3 regions of the Bacillus sp. WC2503 genome follow, and region 3 is predicted to be linked to each of the others. Evidence: predicted binding sites of a transcription regulator. Region 3 holds the regulator's gene; each other region holds the start of a gene.
What was found. Region 3 encodes NrdR, which represses ribonucleotide reductase genes. Its sites were predicted from a motif close to AACACNATATATNGTGTT; they were not measured.
Positions count from the first base shown of each region.

Region 1: nrdI (class Ib ribonucleoside-diphosphate reductase assembly flavoprotein NrdI) is a predicted target of NrdR. The motif match lies at 4,978-4,995, and genes of this name have one in related genera.
Region 2: ACUN26_RS14405 (anaerobic ribonucleoside triphosphate reductase) is a predicted target of NrdR. The motif match lies at 5,399-5,416, and genes of this name have one in related genera.

Region 1 is NZ_JBQYMD010000001.1:642,571-649,095, reverse strand. It holds gene ACUN26_RS03490 (APC family permease) at 1-640, opposite strand, end outside; gene nrdF (class 1b ribonucleoside-diphosphate reductase subunit beta) at 1,059-2,027, opposite strand; gene ACUN26_RS03480 (ribonucleotide reductase) at 2,122-3,072, opposite strand; partial or broken gene ACUN26_RS03475 (ribonucleotide reductase N-terminal alpha domain-containing protein) at 3,455-4,582, opposite strand; gene nrdI (class Ib ribonucleoside-diphosphate reductase assembly flavoprotein NrdI) at 4,569-4,928, opposite strand; gene ACUN26_RS03465 (hypothetical protein) at 5,405-5,722, opposite strand; gene ACUN26_RS03460 (hypothetical protein) at 5,748-5,942, opposite strand; gene ACUN26_RS03455 (GNAT family N-acetyltransferase) at 6,188-6,525, shown strand, end outside.
Region 2 is NZ_JBQYMD010000001.1:2,832,644-2,839,168, reverse strand. It holds gene ACUN26_RS14445 (redoxin domain-containing protein) at 201-776, shown strand; gene ACUN26_RS14440 (3'-5' exonuclease) at 892-1,839, shown strand; gene ACUN26_RS14435 (FbpB family small basic protein) at 1,983-2,126, shown strand; gene sspN (acid-soluble spore protein SspN) at 2,170-2,304, shown strand; gene ACUN26_RS14425 (glycosyl hydrolase family 18 protein) at 2,388-3,680, opposite strand; gene ACUN26_RS14420 (acyl-CoA thioesterase) at 3,790-4,209, shown strand; gene ACUN26_RS14415 (HesB/YadR/YfhF family protein) at 4,238-4,528, opposite strand; gene plsY (glycerol-3-phosphate 1-O-acyltransferase PlsY) at 4,637-5,233, opposite strand; gene ACUN26_RS14405 (anaerobic ribonucleoside triphosphate reductase) at 5,459-6,525, shown strand, end outside.
Region 3 is NZ_JBQYMD010000001.1:3,792,211-3,798,735, reverse strand. It holds gene coaE (dephospho-CoA kinase) at 26-628, shown strand; gene ACUN26_RS19475 (glyceraldehyde-3-phosphate dehydrogenase) at 738-1,766, shown strand; gene speD (adenosylmethionine decarboxylase) at 2,155-2,538, shown strand; gene nrdR (transcriptional regulator NrdR) at 2,826-3,287, shown strand; gene ACUN26_RS19460 (replication initiation and membrane attachment family protein) at 3,580-4,980, shown strand; gene dnaI (primosomal protein DnaI) at 5,014-5,952, shown strand; gene ytxC (putative sporulation protein YtxC) at 6,229-6,525, shown strand, end outside.

The DNA.
Region 1 (6,525 bases), 3.1 Mb from region 3:
TTACTGCATCAAAACCTAAAAATGAAAAACAAAGAATTGTTGCACCTGCAACTAACGGTGATATTTGTATATCTGATTGAAAAAACGGCTGAATGGAAAAAACTTCTCCTGTTCCCTCTCCCGCTAATAAACCTTTTATAACTAGAAAAACAAACACGGCCATTACTAGCACTTGAAATATTACTAAAAACGTATTGAAGTTAGCAGTAACATTTACGCTAATAACATTTATAAGTGTAATCAGTAGAATAAAACCAATGACCCATATCCAATTAGGAACACTTGGAAAAAATGCTGACAAATAAATTCTCGTTAATAGTGCGTTCACCATCGGCAGAAACAAATAATCCAATAATGCGGACCATCCAACAAGAAACCCAAGTCTTGTACTAATTGTTTTCTGTGTATACGTATAAGCTGATCCTGCGGTAGGAAAAACCTTTACCATTTTGCCGTAGCTTGCAGCGGTAAACAACATCCCTGCTAATGCAATCAAATAAGCTCCTGGAACATGCCCACCTGTTTTTTCCGAAACGATTCCAAACGTATCAAATCCAACCATCGGTGTCATATACCCGACCCCTAGCATAACAATTGACCAAAGCCCTAACGAACGTTTTAAACCAACTACTTTTCCCACCTATCATTCCCCCTACTTTCTCTATCTCATTTTCATTTGAAAATCGACAGCGAAAAGGAAACGCTTTCAAATAGCTGTATACATCACACCAACTATTACAGTTCCCTTTTGTTTTTAAATATCATGCAATTTTCGAGCCAAAATGTATGTAATTAAAAAATTCAATTCGAAAGAAAACATATAGGTGGAATGAGGCCTCACTTCTTCTCATTTTTTATTCATTTTGACATAAGTTATTCAATCTCTCATACTGCTAAATATAAAAAATAAAACTTTAATTCGTGTTTTTTATTTTCACTCCCTTACAAATTTGGTTTTTATGAGATAGGAATATTTCCATGAAATAATAACATTATGTAAACTATCCATAGAAAAAAGCTGTCTTTTCTATAAAGACAGCTTTTTCTATGACACGATATTAAAAATTGAATGCGAAGTCATCGTCAGATAACTTTTCAACGTTCGTTGCTTTTACGTAACCATTTCCTTTTACAGAGAAGAAATCATGGTTTTTCGTATCTGTACGTAGACCATTTAAAACGATTGGGTTAATTTCTTCTTCTTCAAACTTCGGCTCAAGTCCTAAATTCATAAGTCCTTTATTCGCATTGTAGCGAACGAAACGATTTACATCATCTACAAGACCGATAGAAGTGTAAATTTCTTCTGTGTATGCCATTTCAATTTCATATAGTTCCATTAATAACTCTTGCGTTTCTTTTTGCACTTCTTGTTGATCTTCTGCAGAAAGCTCTGCGAAAAGTTGTTGTGCTAAAATACCGACGAATACGCCGTGAATGGACTCATCACGAATGATTAGGTTAATAATTTCACCACTTGCCGTCAATTTACCTTGACCTGCTAAGTAAAGTGGATAGAAGAATCCACTATAGAATAAGTAACTTTCTAAGAACACACTTGCTACCATTGCCATGTATAACTCTTTTTTCGTTACTTGAGGCTTTAATAAACGACGATAGTAACGAGTAATAATACCAGCCTTTTTCTCAAGTAATGGATGATTGTCTACCCATTCAAAAATATCATCAATTTCTTCTTCCGTAGCTAACGTTGTAAAAATATGACTGTAACTCTTCGCATGTACTTCTTCCATAGCTCCCATGAAAGCTAATACACTTTTTGCTTGTAAATTTTCAAGATGAACAAGTACAAGTGGCATCCCTTCGCCACCTTGTTTCGTATCTAAAAGTGTTAAACCACCTAATACACGCTTATAAGCAATTTGCTCTTCTTTTGATAATTGTGCCCAAGTATTTTTGTCAGAAGACACCGCGATTTCTTCTTCTGTCCAAAACTGAGCGATGTTTTGCTTCCAAAACATTAAACTAAAATCATCTTCCTTTTTGTTCCAGTTTACCGCACGCATTCAATCGCCCCTTCTCTAAATAAACATGAAAAATTGATAACTAAGCATGAGCAGGGTTCAGAAAACCCTGCTCATAATGTCTCACTTTTTTATATTAAACGGTACAAGCTACGCACTCTTCCACGCTTAATTTACGTGTTCTCGTATAATACAGACTCTTTAAGCCTTTTTTATGTGCATAGATGTAGTAACGTGCTAACTCACGTGTTGAAATATCACTATTGACGTAAAGAATTGTACTAATTCCTTGGTCAATATGCTCTTGAATTTCTGCAATTAAATCAATTAATTTAAACTGATTCATATCGTAAGAAGATTTATAGTACCAGAACGTATCTTTTGATAAATACGGCATTGGATAATATGTTGTCGCATTCGCATACGTTCTTGATTCGATTTGACTTACGATCGGCATTACGCTTGAAGTTGCATTTTGAACGTAACTGATAGATTGTGTTGGAGCGATAGCAAGACGGTATGAATTATATAATCCATTCTTCTGCACTTGCTCTTTTAAACTTGTCCAATCTTCTTTTGTTGGAATATGAATTCCTTCAAATAGTTGCTGAACTTTTTCAGTTACTGGGCTGTAATCTGTCGTTTCATACTTCTCAAAGTATGTGCCGTTCGCATAATCAGACTTATCGAAGTCTTTAAATGTTTCGCCTTTTTCTTTAGCGATTTCCATACTTTTCTCAATAGAGTAGTAATTTAACATCATAAAGAATGCACGTGCGAACTCTTTCGCTTCTGCACTTTCATAACCGATTTTATTTTTTGCTAAATATCCATGTAAGTTCATTGCTCCAAGTCCAACTGAATGAAGCTCATCATTTGCTTTTTTCACAGTTGGTGCATTCGGAATGATTGTCATATCAGAAACAGCTGTTAAAGCTTCCATTCCTGCATGAACTGCTTCACGAATTTCTTTATTTTCCATTACATTTACGATATTTAGTGATCCTAAGTTACAGTTAATATCGCGGCGGATAATGTCATCTGTACCGTAATCATTTATTTCAGAAGTTTCTTGTAGCTGGAAGATTTCTGTCTCGAATGTTCAACCGAGTTCGCTACTCCTCAGTCCGTTGCTCATGCAACTGCTGTATGTCACCATACAGGACAGACTATATCATCACCTACAGCATTACCTGATTAGGTGCTCCGCTTTTCGAACGCCAATCGCTTGCGCTCTACTCCCATAAGGGATAGTCGTTAGGCTTTTACTTATCTTAATCTTTCAGAAAGTCTCTTATTACTTTATGTTGTCTGATCACTCTGCTATACAAAATAATAAGATACATTCTGAACTTTTCTATGCTCATTCTAAGATAAGATTTAGCACGGTAGGTTACCTCAAACTTGAGGCTTTCCCCGTTTAACGGAGTTTTCGACTAGCATTTCTACTAGAAGGTGCTACATATTTAACACAAGTTCGACATCTTCACAGTTCCAATATCCTTCAGTGGATGCTGGTTATTTGCATTTGATTTAAACATTAAGTATGGGTAACCAGACTCAAGCTGAATCATTGCGATTTTAATAAGCATATCACGTGCACTAATATCTAGCGGCTTCTTCTTCACTTTCGGATTGCTCATTAATTCATCGTACATTTCATCAATATCAATATCATCTAAATGCTTGCCATATTCTTTAAACACCGTATAAGGCGCGAAAACATGGAAAGGTTCGTTTTTCTCAGCAAGCTCAAAGAACTTACTTGGAACGATAATTCCGATTGATAGAGACTGAATACGGCTCTTCTCGTCGGCATTTATTTTCTTTGTATCAAGGAATTCGATAATATCCCAATGGAAGATGTTTAAGTATACTGCACCAGCACCTTTTCGTTGGCCAAGTTGATTCGCATATGAAAACGAATCTTCAAGCAATTTCATAACAGGTACTACACCACTTGCAGCGTTATCAATCCCTTTAATTTGCTCACCACGCGCACGTAGCTTAGATAAGTTTAAAGCTACTCCCCCGCCAATTTTTGATAATTGCATTGCAGTATTAATGTTAAAGCCGATTGAATTTAAGCTATCGTCCATCTCTAACAAGAAACAAGACACCATTTCTCCTCTTCTGCTTCTTCCCGCATTTAAAAAGGTTGGTGTCGCTGGTTGGTAGTTTTGTTTTACAATCATGCTTGCGAATTGTTTTGCCTTCGCAACATCACCGCGTCCTAAGTATAATGACACAATTGCTACACGATCTTCATAGCTTTCTAAGTATTGTTTTTGATCATTCGTTTTTAACGCATAATCCTTGTAGAACTTAGATGCTGCCATATAAGATTGGAATTCGAAGTTTTCACCATAAGCGATGTTATATACTCCTTCTACTTCCTCCAAGCTATACTCGTCCAGAACATTGTAATAGTAATCATGTTCTTTCATATACTCCATTCGCTCTGCCACGCTATTAAAAGGAACGGTATTCTCTCTAGCTTCTTCCATAAAGACTTCTAATGCCTCTTTATCTTTATGAAGCTGATAAAAACCGTCCTGCATTTGCGTGATTTCATTATTCAGTTCAATGTGTCGCAATCTCCCGCACCCTTTCCTTAAAATATTCTACATCGTTATTTGTTCCTGATAACTCAAATTTTGATACAATAGGCACTTCATATTTAGCAGAAATTTTGTCAGCACTTGCACCGAACATGTCTCCCCAGTTACGATTGCCGCTTGCAGATACGCCTTTTAATTTGTCATTATTGCGCTCTAAAAATTCTAAAACACGTTCTGGTACATTGCCAAAACCTGTTGTATACGTAATAAGAATAAAGTCTTCATCTATTACTAGATCTTCACCAATTTGAACGGCCGGCATATTTAATTTGTGAATGAAACGCTTCACGTTTCCTGTCATAGAATCATATGCAACTAACATTTCCGACCCTCCCTCTCCAATCTATACTCTTTGTATGTCATTTCTTGATTTCTCTATATATTGTATTACGTTTCAAAATAAGACACAAGATATATGTATAAATTCTTTCTTTTTTTAACTTTTACTTTTCGACAAGACCGCCGATTTTTTTCAATACAATGACTATGAAACAACATTCTAAAACTCATGTCAATAAAGTGCTTTTCAAAAAAGTTGTCAACGAATTTAACCTCATTTTAAAAAAAGTTAACAATATATTTTGTCATAAAACGGCAAATGCTGGAGGAATATATTTCTCCAGCATCACGCAAAAAAGAACAGACATGAAACGATAATCTGTTCTAACAAACGATTACATTTATCAATTTTACTTTATTAAATATTATACATATACTTTCGTTGCTCGTTACATACTAAAAGATAACTATTATAGAAAAAGATTATTATTATGGCGTTTCAATTTATGTATGAAAAGTTTATTCAGAGTGCTCAATACGCAAAATATCTTTTACAAATATGTGATGCGGATTCTCATCTTTATCAAGCATTGTACATACAGGAGCTTCTTCATCAAAGTATACGATCATTCCTTCTATGTACTCATATGTCTGTTGAACTTGTACAGTTACTTTAATTTCTGCCGCTTGCTCATACGCCCTTTTTATTTTCTGAAGCATTTTTGTTGAACATTTTCGTTTCTCTGGATACATAACCATTCCCATACATCTATTTCCGGCTCTATCTTTCCACATATAATCCCAATGCGGTAAAATGCCTTGTTTAAAATCGCCCATAATTCTCCTCCCCTTTATCTTCTATTTATGAACGTGGCGTTTTTGAATATGTATAAATTACCTGTCCGCCGCGTTGTGCATTCCCAATAATATGTTTAAAATCTTCTCGACTTACTACAACTTTCCTAAACGTATAAAATACATCTTTCGTTGCAACATACTCCTTTATCTCACCATTTTTCAGCTGATCCAAAATTGTATTTGCTAATTGTTCATCCATGTATTTCACCTCTATGCAATATTTTATTTTATCGTATCTTTTATAGGTCAACAACTGTAAATTTTTCCTGTTGCTATGCCTTCATTTCATTTTCATTATTTTACAAGCAGTATTGCTTTATTATATGTCCACTAAATATCATATACTAACATAGCTACTTCTCTATATCAAACATTTTGGCATTCAATCATACAAAGTTCCATACCACTATGTTACAATATACAAATAGAACTAGGAGGGATACTATGATTCGGAAAGCAACAAAGACAGATGCAAAGGCAATATCTCCTTTATTGTATAATGCTCTGCATGAAATTGCTGAAAAAATCACTGGTAGCACAGTTGAAGCAAATGTATTACTAGGACTTGAAAAATGGTTCGTAAAAGAAAATAATCGATTGAGCTATGAAAACTGTTTAGTGGCGGAACAAGATGGAAAGGTAGTTGGGGTTATTGTCGCTTATCACGGTAGTGACGCTCAACAACTTGATGCACCAATCATACGCCACTTAAGAGAACTACATGAAGATGAATCCATTACGTTAGAAAAAGAAGCTGAACTTGATGAGTATTATATTGACAC
Region 2 (6,525 bases), 960 kb from region 3:
AAGTGGGTCAATACGAAGATAAAATACCTCATCTGTTTTTCTAATTATATGATAAAAAGGAAAAAACCTCACTTTAAATGAGAATATTCTAATTATTTTGACTGTGAATATTTCCAAGCTCGTCCGTATAAGCTAAAATAAGGTATATAGTATTTTGATGAATTTGTTAAAAGTACATAAACACGTTAGGGTGATATAAAATGTGGCGGAAGCTTACGATTATTGTAGTGTTACTTTGTTTAGCGGGATATGCAGCTTATGAACAGTTCGGTAATAAAGATCAGGCGGTACAAGGGAAGCAAGAAAAAAGTGAAGCTGCTATGAAAGAGATGATTGCAAGTAATGGTATTGAAGTAGGAAAGAGTGCACCAAACTTTGAATTAACTAAGTTAGATGGAACGAATGTAAAGCTATCGGATTTAAAAGGAAAGAAAGTTATTTTAAATTTTTGGGCAACGTGGTGTGGGCCTTGTCAGCAAGAAATGCCTGATATGGAGGCTTTCTATAAAGAACATAAAGAAAACGTAGAAATTTTAGCAATAAATTATACGCCTTCAGAAAAAGGTGGGGGAGAAGAAAAAGTAAGCAATTTTGCTAAGGAAAAAGGGATTACTTTTCCTATTTTATTGGACAAGAACATTGATGTGACAACAGCTTATAAAGTAATTACGATCCCAACTTCGTATTTTATAGATACGAAAGGCGTCATTCAGGATAAGTTCATTGGACCGATGACGCAAAAAGAGATGGAAAAACGAATTGCTAAATTAAAATAACGGTGAAAAGGTAGAGGTGGAGAGTTCCCATTTCTGCCTTTTCTTTTTCAAGTAGTAATAACTTCATGATATGATGTAAGAAATATAAACGTTTAGAGATAAAGGAGTGTATGGAGTGGGGAATGTATCCTTACCGTTAGATTATGTTGTAATTGATTTTGAAACAACAGGATTTAACCCTTATAATGATAAAATTATTCAAGTTGCAGCTGTGAAATATCGTAATCATGAACTGGTAGATCAATTTGTTTCATACGTGAATCCAGAGCGTCCGATTCCGAGCCGAATTACGAGTTTAACAGGTATTACAAATTATCGTGTTTCAGATGCACCCACGATTGAAGAAGTTTTACCTTTATTTTTAGCATTTTTACATACAAATGTTATTGTGGCTCATAATGCTTCTTTTGACATGCGCTTTTTGAAAAGTAATGTAAATATGCTTGGGTTTCCTGAACCTAAAAATAAGGTGATTGACACTGTGTTTTTAGCAAAAAAATATATGAAGCACGCACCTAATCATAAACTTGAGACGTTAAAGCGAATGCTTGGAATTCGTCTAAGTTCTCATAATGCATTTGACGACTGTATTACGTGTGCAGCTGTTTATCAAAAATGTACATCTATTGAAGAAAAAGGGAAACGAAAAGTAAATAAGGCTGTGCTTGATGAAACTGCGGTATACGAAGCGGTGAAAGAAATACTTGTCCGCAATAAACGCAATGTAGAATGGCTGCGTTGTATGAACGTAGGAAGTTATTTAGATATAAAAGCTTTTTATCCAGTTATGAGATTAAAAGTAAAAGGACGAAAGAAATACGTATTAACAGAAATAGTAGAAGATGATGTGAAAGAAATATGTACGAGCTTAATATGTGAACCAGCTCTAAAAAGTGAAGTTGGTAATACAAGAGTTATGCTTAATAGCTTAGCGGATGTCTTGAAATTAGAAAGTTATATTTTAGAACAGTATGATTTTGTATTACAAGCACTTGATACGTATAGAGAAAATGAAACGAATGCAGATGAGAAGCTCAAAGAGTATTTAAATGTTATGGTATAAAAAACGCTATGTACAAATTATTGTACATAGCGTTTTTTTTTTTAGGAGTACTAAAACATGAAATTTTCTTGCAAATCTGATTAAAGAGTTTTTTGTTTGCTCATACTATGTAGTAAGAATGAGAAAGAGAGAGGGTGAACAGCATGAGAAGAAGTCGCCGCAAATCGTTTGAAGAACTTGTAAATGAAAATAAACAACAATTATTAAGCGATCGTGATGCAATTGATCGCATTGAAGAGCGTATTGAGAAACGTTATGAAATGAAACTTTTTAAGCAAGCTGAATAATTCTTAACACTAGTACGATACTAGTGTTAAGGAGGCGATAGTAATGGGTAATCCGAAAAAGAATTCAAAAGATTTTGCACCGAATCATATTGGAACGCAATCGAAAAAAGCTGGTGGCAATAAAGGAAAACAAATGCAAGACCAAACTGGTAAACAACCGATTGTTGATAACGGTTAAAAGGAGAATGTTATCATTCTTCTTTTTTATGAGGGAATGAAAGACGTTTTGTAACAGTAATATGAAAAAAGGGCTGACAAAAGTCAGCCCTTTTTTGTAATCGTAAAGTTTTCAACGAGTAAACGCCAATTTTGCGGGAATGGTAAACCAATCTTCCAATAACTAATACCACCGATGCCCTGTTCTTTCATTAAATTAAATTTACTTTGTACGGACCGTGAATCTTCAAACCAAACTTCGTGTTGTACGCCGTTTTCGTCAAAGTAATTGAAATGAGGAGCTTGAGCCGTGAAATCATAGCGGATAGGAACATTATATTTACGAGCTAGTGCAACAGCTGCAACAGAGCTGATTGCTTTTGCAGGTGGATTTCCTTGTTTGAACGGAAGTTTCCAATCGAAACCATATAAATTTTGCCCCATCATAATTTTTTGTGGTGGCATTTGAGATTTCGCATATTGAAGTACTTCTTTCACAGGACCAATAGGAGAAATCGCCATCGGTGGCCCGCCTTGCCAACCCCAGTCGTATGTCATAATGACGACGAAATCAACAATTTGTCCTTGTGCTTTATAATCGTGAGCCTCAAAAAATTTCCCTTTTTGATTGGAACTTGTTTTCGGTACAAGCGTTGTACTTAATGTGTACCCGCTAGGTAAGCGTGTTTTCACATTTCGTAAAAAGCGATTGTATGCCTCGCGGTCTTCGGGTACCACACTCTCGAAATCGAAATGAATGTCTCGCATGCCATATTTTTCAGCTGTTTGCAAAATGTTAGTAATAAACTTGTTTTGGATTGTTGCATCGCGTAAAATAACCGATGTCAGATCGGCACTGAAATTTCCATTTTCAATATTTGTAATAACGAGCATAGGGATGGTTTTACCTTGCGTTGCAATATTAGCGATTTTCGCTGTTTCCGTTGGTTCTTTTAAAGTGCCGTCTCTTTTTGCTTCAAAGCTGAAGTAGGCTAAATATGTTAAAAATGGATTAATAGCACGTGTAGCATTTACTAAACTTTCTTTTATCGGTATTGTTGAAGGCTGTAAATAAGCGATGGATTCTACTGCTCGTTTTGTACCTTTTGGTATATATAATTGTTGTCCGACATGGAGAATAGATTTTAATGAAAGATTATTAACTTTAGCTAAGCTAGCGAGAGGAACGTTATACGTTTGAGAAATTCGATATAAGCTGTCACCAGGCTGTACATAATAATTATTTCCTTTTGTATTAACGATAAGTGCCTGACCAACAACGAGTGTTTCAGCAGGATTTAGTCCATTGTCTTTTACAATTTCTTCAGGTGTAGATCCGTACTTTGATGCTAAACCATAAACACTATCACCGCTACGAACAGTTACAATTTGGATCATGTGTTTGCCCCTTTCGGTAAAAGATTCACTGTTTTTATTTTATTTTTGATTCCACTGTATTATGATTAAATGTATGCAAGGTAGCAGAAGTGAAAGAAGGCGAATAGAAATGTTTGTAGCAGAATATGAAGTTGAAATCCGCTATGCGGAAACAGACCAGATGGGTGTTGTTTACCATTCAAACTATTTAGTGTGGCTGGAACTTGGGCGCACGAAACTTATACAAGAATTAGGATTTTCATATGTTGAAATGGAGAAAGAGGGAATTATTTCTCCTGTATTAGACTTGCAAATTTCATATCGTAAAGCGATGCGTTACGGAGAAAAAGCAATTGTGAAAACGTGGATTGATACTGTGAGCCCGCTTCGTGTTGTATATGGTTATGAAATATATAACGGTGATGGTGAGCTTTGCATTACTGCAAGTACAACGAATATTTGTGCGAAAAAAGAAGGGTTCCGCCCTGTATCATTTAAAAAATTATATCCTGAGTGGTATGCGAAATATGAGGAAATTAAAAAGAAATAAAAAAAGCGTGGCAGAAGCCACGCTTTTTTTATTTCTCATAATTAAATTGAGGGAAATCATCACCGTCGTTAAGTGTAACAGATAAATTATGTCCATCGAAGAACCACTCATCATCGCCTTCAATAAAGAAGTTAATACCTTCTTCTTGAGTTTGAACAGCAGGATGTGCAGGGTCATCTTTACGAATACCTAAAGAAAGTCCTTTTTGCACAGTACTGCAACCGCCGTATTGTACGAAAAGGCGTAGTGTTTCACCTGATTGTAAATTTAATTCGTTTTTATACCATTGTGCTGCTTCTTTTGTTACGGAAAGATTCATGTATAGTTCCTCCAAATTATGTTGCCTTTTCTTTAGTATAAAAAATAACGCAAAAAGACGCTATTAATATGCTTCACGTTTTCTTTTTGCGTTATGTGGGTTACAACCTTATTTTTGCTTTTTTGAGAAGTTTGCTTTCGGTTCAGTTTTATTTATAATTCGTCCGATATTTGCACGGTGTTTATAAATAACCATACCTGCTAATAAACACATCGCAATAATGAAGATTTTATCCCCGCTAACAATGGATGCAATAACAGCAACGACAGCTGTTACCATAGAAGAAAGTGATACGTATCTTGTTGTAAATAAAAGGGTGAAAAATACAACAGCTAATATTGCAAAAACAACTGGTGAGTAGCATAATAGCACCCCGGCAGAAGTTGCAACTGCTTTACCACCACGGAATTTTGCAAAAATCGGATATACATGTCCAAGAACAGCTGCTAATCCGAACCATAGTGGGTGAATATCTAATCCGAAAATTATCGGTAGACCTGTTGCTAATGTCCCTTTTAAAATGTCAGCAATTGTAACGGTAAAACCTGCTTTTTTCCCTAATGTGCGGAATGTATTTGTTCCGCCTAAATTACCGCTTCCGTGCTCACGAATGTCGATTCCATAGCCGATTTTTCCAACGACTAATGCAAATGGAATCGAGCCAAGTAAGTAGGCAACGATAAATAAAAGATATGTAGTAACCATAAGTTCAGTCTCCTTTATTCAAATGTGTTGATAAAGGGTAAAAAGAGTTTTTCCCGTTTATTGTACCATACATTTGTAAAGAGCACATTTCTTTTTTGTAAATGAAAAATTCATTATTTCGTGAAAAAAAATTCACAGGAATGTTACATTTCTCACAGAAACAACAAGACTATATGTTGTAACATTTTAATCAAAAGATAACAACATATTGATGGAGGGTTATAAATGTTACAACGAAATACACGTGGAGAAGAATTAATGAAAGTGTTTGGGACAATTGTCCACGGCAATGAACAAGATTTAATGCAAGAGAATGCAAATGTAGATGGGCGCTCTCCGATGGGAGTAATGGGAACGTTCGCATCTGAGAGTGCAAAATATTATGCAGTTGAAAATTTATTGTCAGACCAAGTGAAAAAAGCGATAAATGAAAATATATTATATCCACATGATTTAGATTTTTATGCGACAGGAACGACGACTTGTTCGCAAATTCCGTTAGCGCAAATGCTTGCGAACGGTTTTCATACCGGACATGGGCATATGAGACAACCGCAGGATATTAAAAGTGCATTGGCTCTTTCGTCTATTATTTTTCAGGCGAATCAAAATATGCAGCACGGTGGTCAATCGTTTGCACTCTTTGATATTGATTTAGCTCCATATGTGAGAAAAACAGTAGCGAGACATAAGAAACGATTACAGTCATATTCGCTTACGAAAGAACAAATAGAAGAATTTGCATGGAAAGAAACAGAAAATGATACGTATCAGGCGTGTGAAGCTTTCGTTCATAATTCAAATAGTATGCACAGTAGGGGCGGGGGACAAGTACCGTTTATTTCTATTAATTATGGAACAGACACATCAAAAGAGGGACGGTTATTAGTTAGACAACTTTTAAAAGCGACACAAGCTGGTCTTGGTAAAGGAGAAACACCAATTTTTCCGATTCAAATTTTTAAAATGAAAAAAGGTGTGAACTTTGAAGAATGTGATCCGAACCATGATTTATTTGAATTAGCGTTAGAGACAACGGCTGAACGATTATTCCCTAACTTTTCATTTTTAGATGCGCCATTTAATGCAGTGCATTATGACGGACGACCGGAAAGTGAAGTATGTTATATGGGATGTCGTACCCGTGTCATGTCTAACATACATGGAGAAGAAACAGCGATTGGGAGAGGAAATTTATCATTTACGTCTATCAACTTAGTGAAATTAGCGTTAATTAGTGGTTCAAAAGAAGCATTTTTTGAAGCGTTAAATTATTACTTAGATTTAGGGAT
Region 3 (6,525 bases):
TTTTATTATGAGGAGGAGAAGTATTATGACAGTGGTAATTGGATTAACGGGAGGAATTGCAAGCGGAAAAAGTACGGTATCAGAAATGTTTCGTGGGCTAAGTATACCGGTTATTGACGCAGATGTTATTGCAAGAGAAGTTGTAGAACGAGGAAAACCAGCATATAACAAAATAGTAGAAGTATTTGGAACGGAAGTGTTACAAAAAGATGGAGAACTGGATCGGCCGAAATTAGGAAATGTTGTTTTCTATAATGAAGAAAAACGATTGCAGTTAAATAAAATTGTTCATCCTGCAGTACGTGAGGAAATGAATGCACAAAAGGAAATGTACATAAAAGAAAGTATGCAAGCGGTTGTGTTAGATATCCCTCTTTTGTTTGAAAGTAAATTAACAAGTCTCGTTGACCGCGTTTTAGTTGTAGCTGTCACGCCTGATACGCAATTAAAACGTTTAATGGAGCGAAATAATTTTTCGGAAGAAGAAGCAAAAGCACGTATACAATCGCAAATGCCGTTAGAAGAAAAAGTGAAGCATGCGGATGAAGTAATAAATAATGATGGCACAATTATGGGAACGAAAACACAATTACAGGGAATTTTAAAGAAATGGAACATTATTGACTAAAAAATTGTGAAATTAATGAAAATGCTTAGTGACATATCCCCTTTTTGTGTTATACTATTATTGGGATTGGAGATAAATAGTATAACGCATTCAAGGGGGATAACATATTATGACTCGTGTGGCAATTAATGGATTTGGACGTATTGGGAGAATGGTATTTCGTCAGGCAATAAAAGAAAGCGCATTCGAAATTGTAGCAATCAATGCAAGCTATCCATCTGAAACGTTAGCACATTTAATTAAATATGATACAGTTCACGGCAAGTTTGACGGAACAGTAGAAGCATTTGAAGATCACTTATTAGTTGATGGGAAAATGATTCGCCTTTTAAACAACCGCGATCCAAAGGAATTGCCTTGGACAGATCTAGGTGTTGAAGTTGTAATTGAAGCAACTGGTAAATTTAATTCAAAAGAAAAAGCAATTCTTCACGTTGAAGCTGGAGCGAAAAAAGTTATTTTAACAGCGCCTGGTAAAAATGAAGATGTAACAATTGTAGTTGGTGTGAACGAAGACCAATTAGATATTACAAAACATACCGTTATTTCAAATGCATCTTGTACAACAAACTGTTTAGCGCCTGTTGTGAAGGTGTTAGATGAGCAGTTTGGAATTGAAAACGGTTTAATGACGACTGTTCACGCTTATACAAATGACCAAAAAAATATTGATAATCCACATAAAGATTTAAGAAGAGCACGTGCTTGCGGACAATCAATCATTCCGACAACGACAGGTGCTGCGAAAGCGCTAGCAAAAGTTCTTCCGCATTTAAACGGAAAACTTCATGGTATGGCACTTCGTGTACCAACACCAAACGTGTCTCTTGTTGACTTAGTAGTAGATGTAAAACGTGATGTGACAGTTGAAGCTATTAACGATGCATTCAAAACTGTAGCAAACGGTGCGTTAAAAGGTATTGTAGAATTTAGCGAAGAGCCTTTAGTATCTATTGACTTTAATACAAATACACACTCAGCTATTATTGATGGCTTATCTACAATGGTAATGGGTGATCGTAAAGTAAAAGTACTTGCTTGGTATGATAACGAGTGGGGCTACTCTCGTCGTGTTGTAGATCTTGTAACGTTAGTTGTTGACGAATTAGCGAAACAAAAAAATGTGCAACATATTTAAGTGAATAAGGGAGAGGGCAAGTGAATATTGCCCTCTCTTTTTTTATTTTTTTCTGAAAAGGAAAAAAATTATATGAGTATATTTTGGAAAGTGGACATACCACGAAGCGTTGTTATTACTGTATTTGTGAATCATTTCTTTTTTTTAGGGAAAAGTAAAGAGGAAAATATGACAGAAAATCGAAAAAACTGTTGTTGCAAAATGAAAATAAACAAAGTATACTAACACTCGTAAACTTAAGAGCTGAGGTACGTAGTCACTACTTAAAGGGTTAGGACCTCTCTGGACTAACTTTCCCCCGTGGTAGTGGAGCAAGCCAAATTGCAAATTAGTTTTCAATTCGAACAGTTAGAATAAATTTACAAGGGGGAACTGTAGAATGGATACTATGGATACGATGGGTCGTCACGTGATCGCTGAACTTTGGGATTGCGATTTCGACAAGCTTAATGACATGCCGTATATTGAACAATTATTTGTGGATGCAGCACTAAGAGCTGGTGCTGAAGTGCGTGAGGTTGCTTTCCATAAATTTGCACCACAAGGTGTAAGTGGAGTAGTAATTATCTCGGAATCACATTTAACAATTCATAGCTTTCCGGAGCACGGTTACGCAAGTATTGATGTTTATACTTGTGGGGATCGTATTGATCCAAATGTTGCTGCAGAATATATTGCAGAAGGTTTAAACGCGAAAACGCGTGAGAGTATCGAGCTTCCTCGAGGCACCGGTAGCTTCGAAATTAAGCAGAGAGAAACAAAAGCTCTTTAAAAAAGAACATAATTGATTTAAAATGTAAAGAGGTGTATAATGCACCTCTTTTTTAGTTTATAAAAAAGGAAAAACATAACGTGTTCATTAGTTAGTTAAATGGAGCTCTCACACATAAGTTAGTGCTACATCAACCATCTTATTTTGTTTGGAAAATAGATGATGAAATCATGTATTTAAACTTAGAGTGGTAAGAGCATTAGAATGAGTTATATAATATTGTATATATATTTTTACGTGAATGAAGTAGAGAAAAATAAAAATCAAATTGTAAGGGAGTGAATGAATTGCGTTGTCCATCCTGTTCTCATAATGGCACAAGAGTGTTAGATTCGCGTCCGGTAGACGAAGGGCGCTCTATTCGAAGAAGGAGAGAGTGTGAAAGTTGTTTAAGTCGCTTTACGACATTTGAAAGAGTAGAAGAGTCACCTCTGATCGTTGTTAAAAAAGAAGGCACACGAGAAGAGTTTAATAAAGAAAAGATTTTACGCGGTTTAATTAAAGCATGTGAGAAAAGACCAGTATCTTTAAGACAATTAGAGGAAGTAACACAAAGTGTGGAACGTGAACTTCGTAATTTAGGTATATCAGAAGTGAAAAGTGATATGATTGGTGAAATTGTTATGGAAGAACTTCGTGATATCGATGATGTTGCTTACGTACGCTTTGCTTCTGTATATCGTCAATTTAAAGATTTAAATGTATTTATTGAAGAATTAAAAGATATACTGCAAAAAGAAAGAGAATAGAAGCTGTATTCAATTCTCTTTACATACTGTAAGTAATGAGGTAAGAGAGCTAGAAGCGTAAGCTAATAGCTCTTTTTCGCTAATAATCATTGGGGATTTTGTTCATCCCAAAATGATTATTAGCCTTCACCAATCGGGCATTTACGGGAAGGTATCTCCTGCCAAACTTCCGTGCATTCGCCGAATTTTGATGCGGGAGTCTTACTGCCCGCAAATAGCGAGATAAAATATATAATGAAGATAGAACGAATGAATTAGAGGATAGATTGGATGAGAGAAAGGAAAAGCAAGAATGCAAAAACAGTCATGGATGGAGCTATTGCCGATTGATCGTTATAAAGTAAGTACGAAAGGACTACTACATAATTACGACCGAAAAGTGTTAACGATGTTGTATCAGCCGTTAATAGGTAGTAGAGCTTTTAGCTTGTACATGACGCTATGGGGGGCATTAGAGCAAGATCGTGTATTTGGAAAAGAGAATACACATCATTCCCTTATGGTGACCATGCAAATGCAACTTCCCGAAATATATGAGGAACGAGTAAAGCTAGAGGCAATTGGGCTTTTAAAGGTATATATTAAGAAAGAAAAAGATATTCGAATGTTTATATACGAATTGCAACCACCTTTATCTCCAAAGCAGTTTTTTGATGATATTGTTTTAAGTATCTTTTTATACAATCGATTGAGTCGGACAAAATATAATCAAGTAAAACAATATTTCTTAGAAGAAGAATTTGATTTTGCTTCTTATGAAAATATTACACGTTCTTTTAATGAGGTGTTTGATTCGTTTAATCCAGGACAGCTTGAGCATGCGCAAGAAGAACTCCGTATTCCAAAAGCGACAATGATGCCAAATAATGAAAAGGGAGATGCTCCTAAAGTTTGGAACGATTTCTTTGATTTCTCCTTATTTGTAGACGGATTGTCCGCTCTTGTTCCTAAAAAGGCGATTACAGATCAAGTGCGAGAATGTGTCATTACACTTGCTTACGTGTATGGTGTGGATGTGTTATCGATGCAAAATATCGTTCTTGGTGCGGTGACAGAGATGCAAACAATTGATATGGAAAGGCTTAGAAAAGGAGCGCGCGATTGGTACCAATTCGAAAATGGTCAAGCGTTACCAATATTAAGTGAAAGAGTACAGCCACACGCTGCACGTACGATGAAAGAGAAAGAGCCTTCATCGCAAGAAGAGATGCTTATAAAACAATTAGAAGAAATCTCACCAAAACAACTATTGAAAGAGATTTCTGGTGGTGCAGAGGCGACGAAAGCGGACTTGCAAATTGTTGAGGATGTTATGATCAATCAAAAATTAACGCCAGGAGTTGTGAATGTACTTATTTATTACGTTATGCTACGCTCAGATATGAAACTTGCGAAAACGTATGTGGAGAAGATTGCTGGGCATTGGGCTCGTAAAAAGGTCGGTACAGTAGCTGAAGCAATGGCGCTAGCAAAAGAAGAAAACCGTCAATACCAAGAATGGGCTGAGACGAAGAAAAAAGGTCGTACAGCGAAGAAAACAGTACGAAAAGAAATGGTACCAGATTGGTTGAAAGAAGAGCCGAAAGAAAAAGAAACTGTGAAAAATGATGTAGGTGCGGAAAAAGATACAAGTACGTTAGAAGATGAACGAAAACGACTAGAAGAAGTGTTGAAAAAATATAAGCGTGATTAATAGAAGAGAATGAACGCTCTTTGAGGTGAGAAAATGGAGCATATTCAAAATTCATTTACAAAATTAATGGAAAATGAAAATTTTAAAAACAGATATGAAGTATTAAAGGCGGAAGTGATGGCACATCCGCGTGTGAAAGAATTTATAGACGAGCATAAAGGCGAAGTAACGACTTCTATGATTGAGCGCAGTCTTGTGAAGCTATATGAATATATTGGACAATGTGTAGGTTGTTCAGATTGTCCGGATCTAGGGACATGTAAAAATATGCTGCAAGGATATGAACCGAAGCTCGTTATCCAAGGTAAGATGATTGATATTCAATACGATCGTTGCATTAGAAAAGTAGCATATGATGAGAGAAAAAAATATGAAAAACTCGTTCAAAGTGTATATATGCCAACGGATATTTTACAGGCGACTATGGAAAATTTAGACCCTTCAGAGTTAAATGCACGTATTGATGCAATTGGTGCAGCGAATGAATTTTTAAGCACATATGAACCGGGTAAAAAAGTACAGGGGCTATATCTTTACGGTAAATTTGGTGTAGGGAAAACATATCTTTTAGGGGCGATTGCGAATGAGCTTGCTCGAAAGAAAATAAGTTCCATGCTCGTATACTTCCCAGAATTTTTACGTGAAATTAAAAGTTCGATTCAAGATAATTCAATTGGAGAAAAGATTGATGCGGTTAAACGGGTACAAGTTTTAATGTTAGATGATATCGGAGCGGAAGCGATGTCTAGTTTCGTACGTGACGATGTACTCGGTGCAATCTTACAATTCCGTATGCTAGAAAACTTACCAACGTTCTTTACGTCTAATTTTGATTTCAAACAGTTGGAACATCACTTAACGTATACACAGCGCGGTGAAGCAGAAGAAATGAAAGCGGCCCGTATTATGGAACGAATTAAATATTTAGCGAAACCAATTACAATCGGTGGGAAAAACCGCCGTCATAAGTAAAGAGCAAGCTGAGAAGCTTGTTCTTTTTTTGTTTTGAATGCTTTTCAGCGTAGTCGAATTGTAAAACGAACAGTTCTTATGGAAAATTCATAGTAGCTTGTATCATTTTTTTCTCCCTCCCTTAATATATATAAAATTAGCAAGCCATATCGAGTGGATTTTCTAACGAAAGGAAATGCAATTCTACTAAGAGTGAACTTCCACGGGCCAAACTCTTATAGGATTTGTAACGTATAGATACAATCCTTTAGAGCGGGGATAAAAGGGGGGACAAAAGTGATTGAAATTTGCTTCGAAGAAAAAAATGATGCTATGCACGTATATAAACAACTACTGAAAAGGGCGGAAGTGTTATATAAAGAAACGAGTGTATATTTACAGGAACAAAAAGTTGTAATTCACATACCAGTATGTGAATCACACTATATTGAAAAGATTTTATTGCCAGTCATGGTATATTTCATTGTGAATGTGAAACAAAATGAGTGGATTTATACAATTTTAAAAGAAAAGTTTTTTTATGAAGAACAAGAAGAGTGTCATCAAATATTGCATATAGCACAAGAAGTTTTA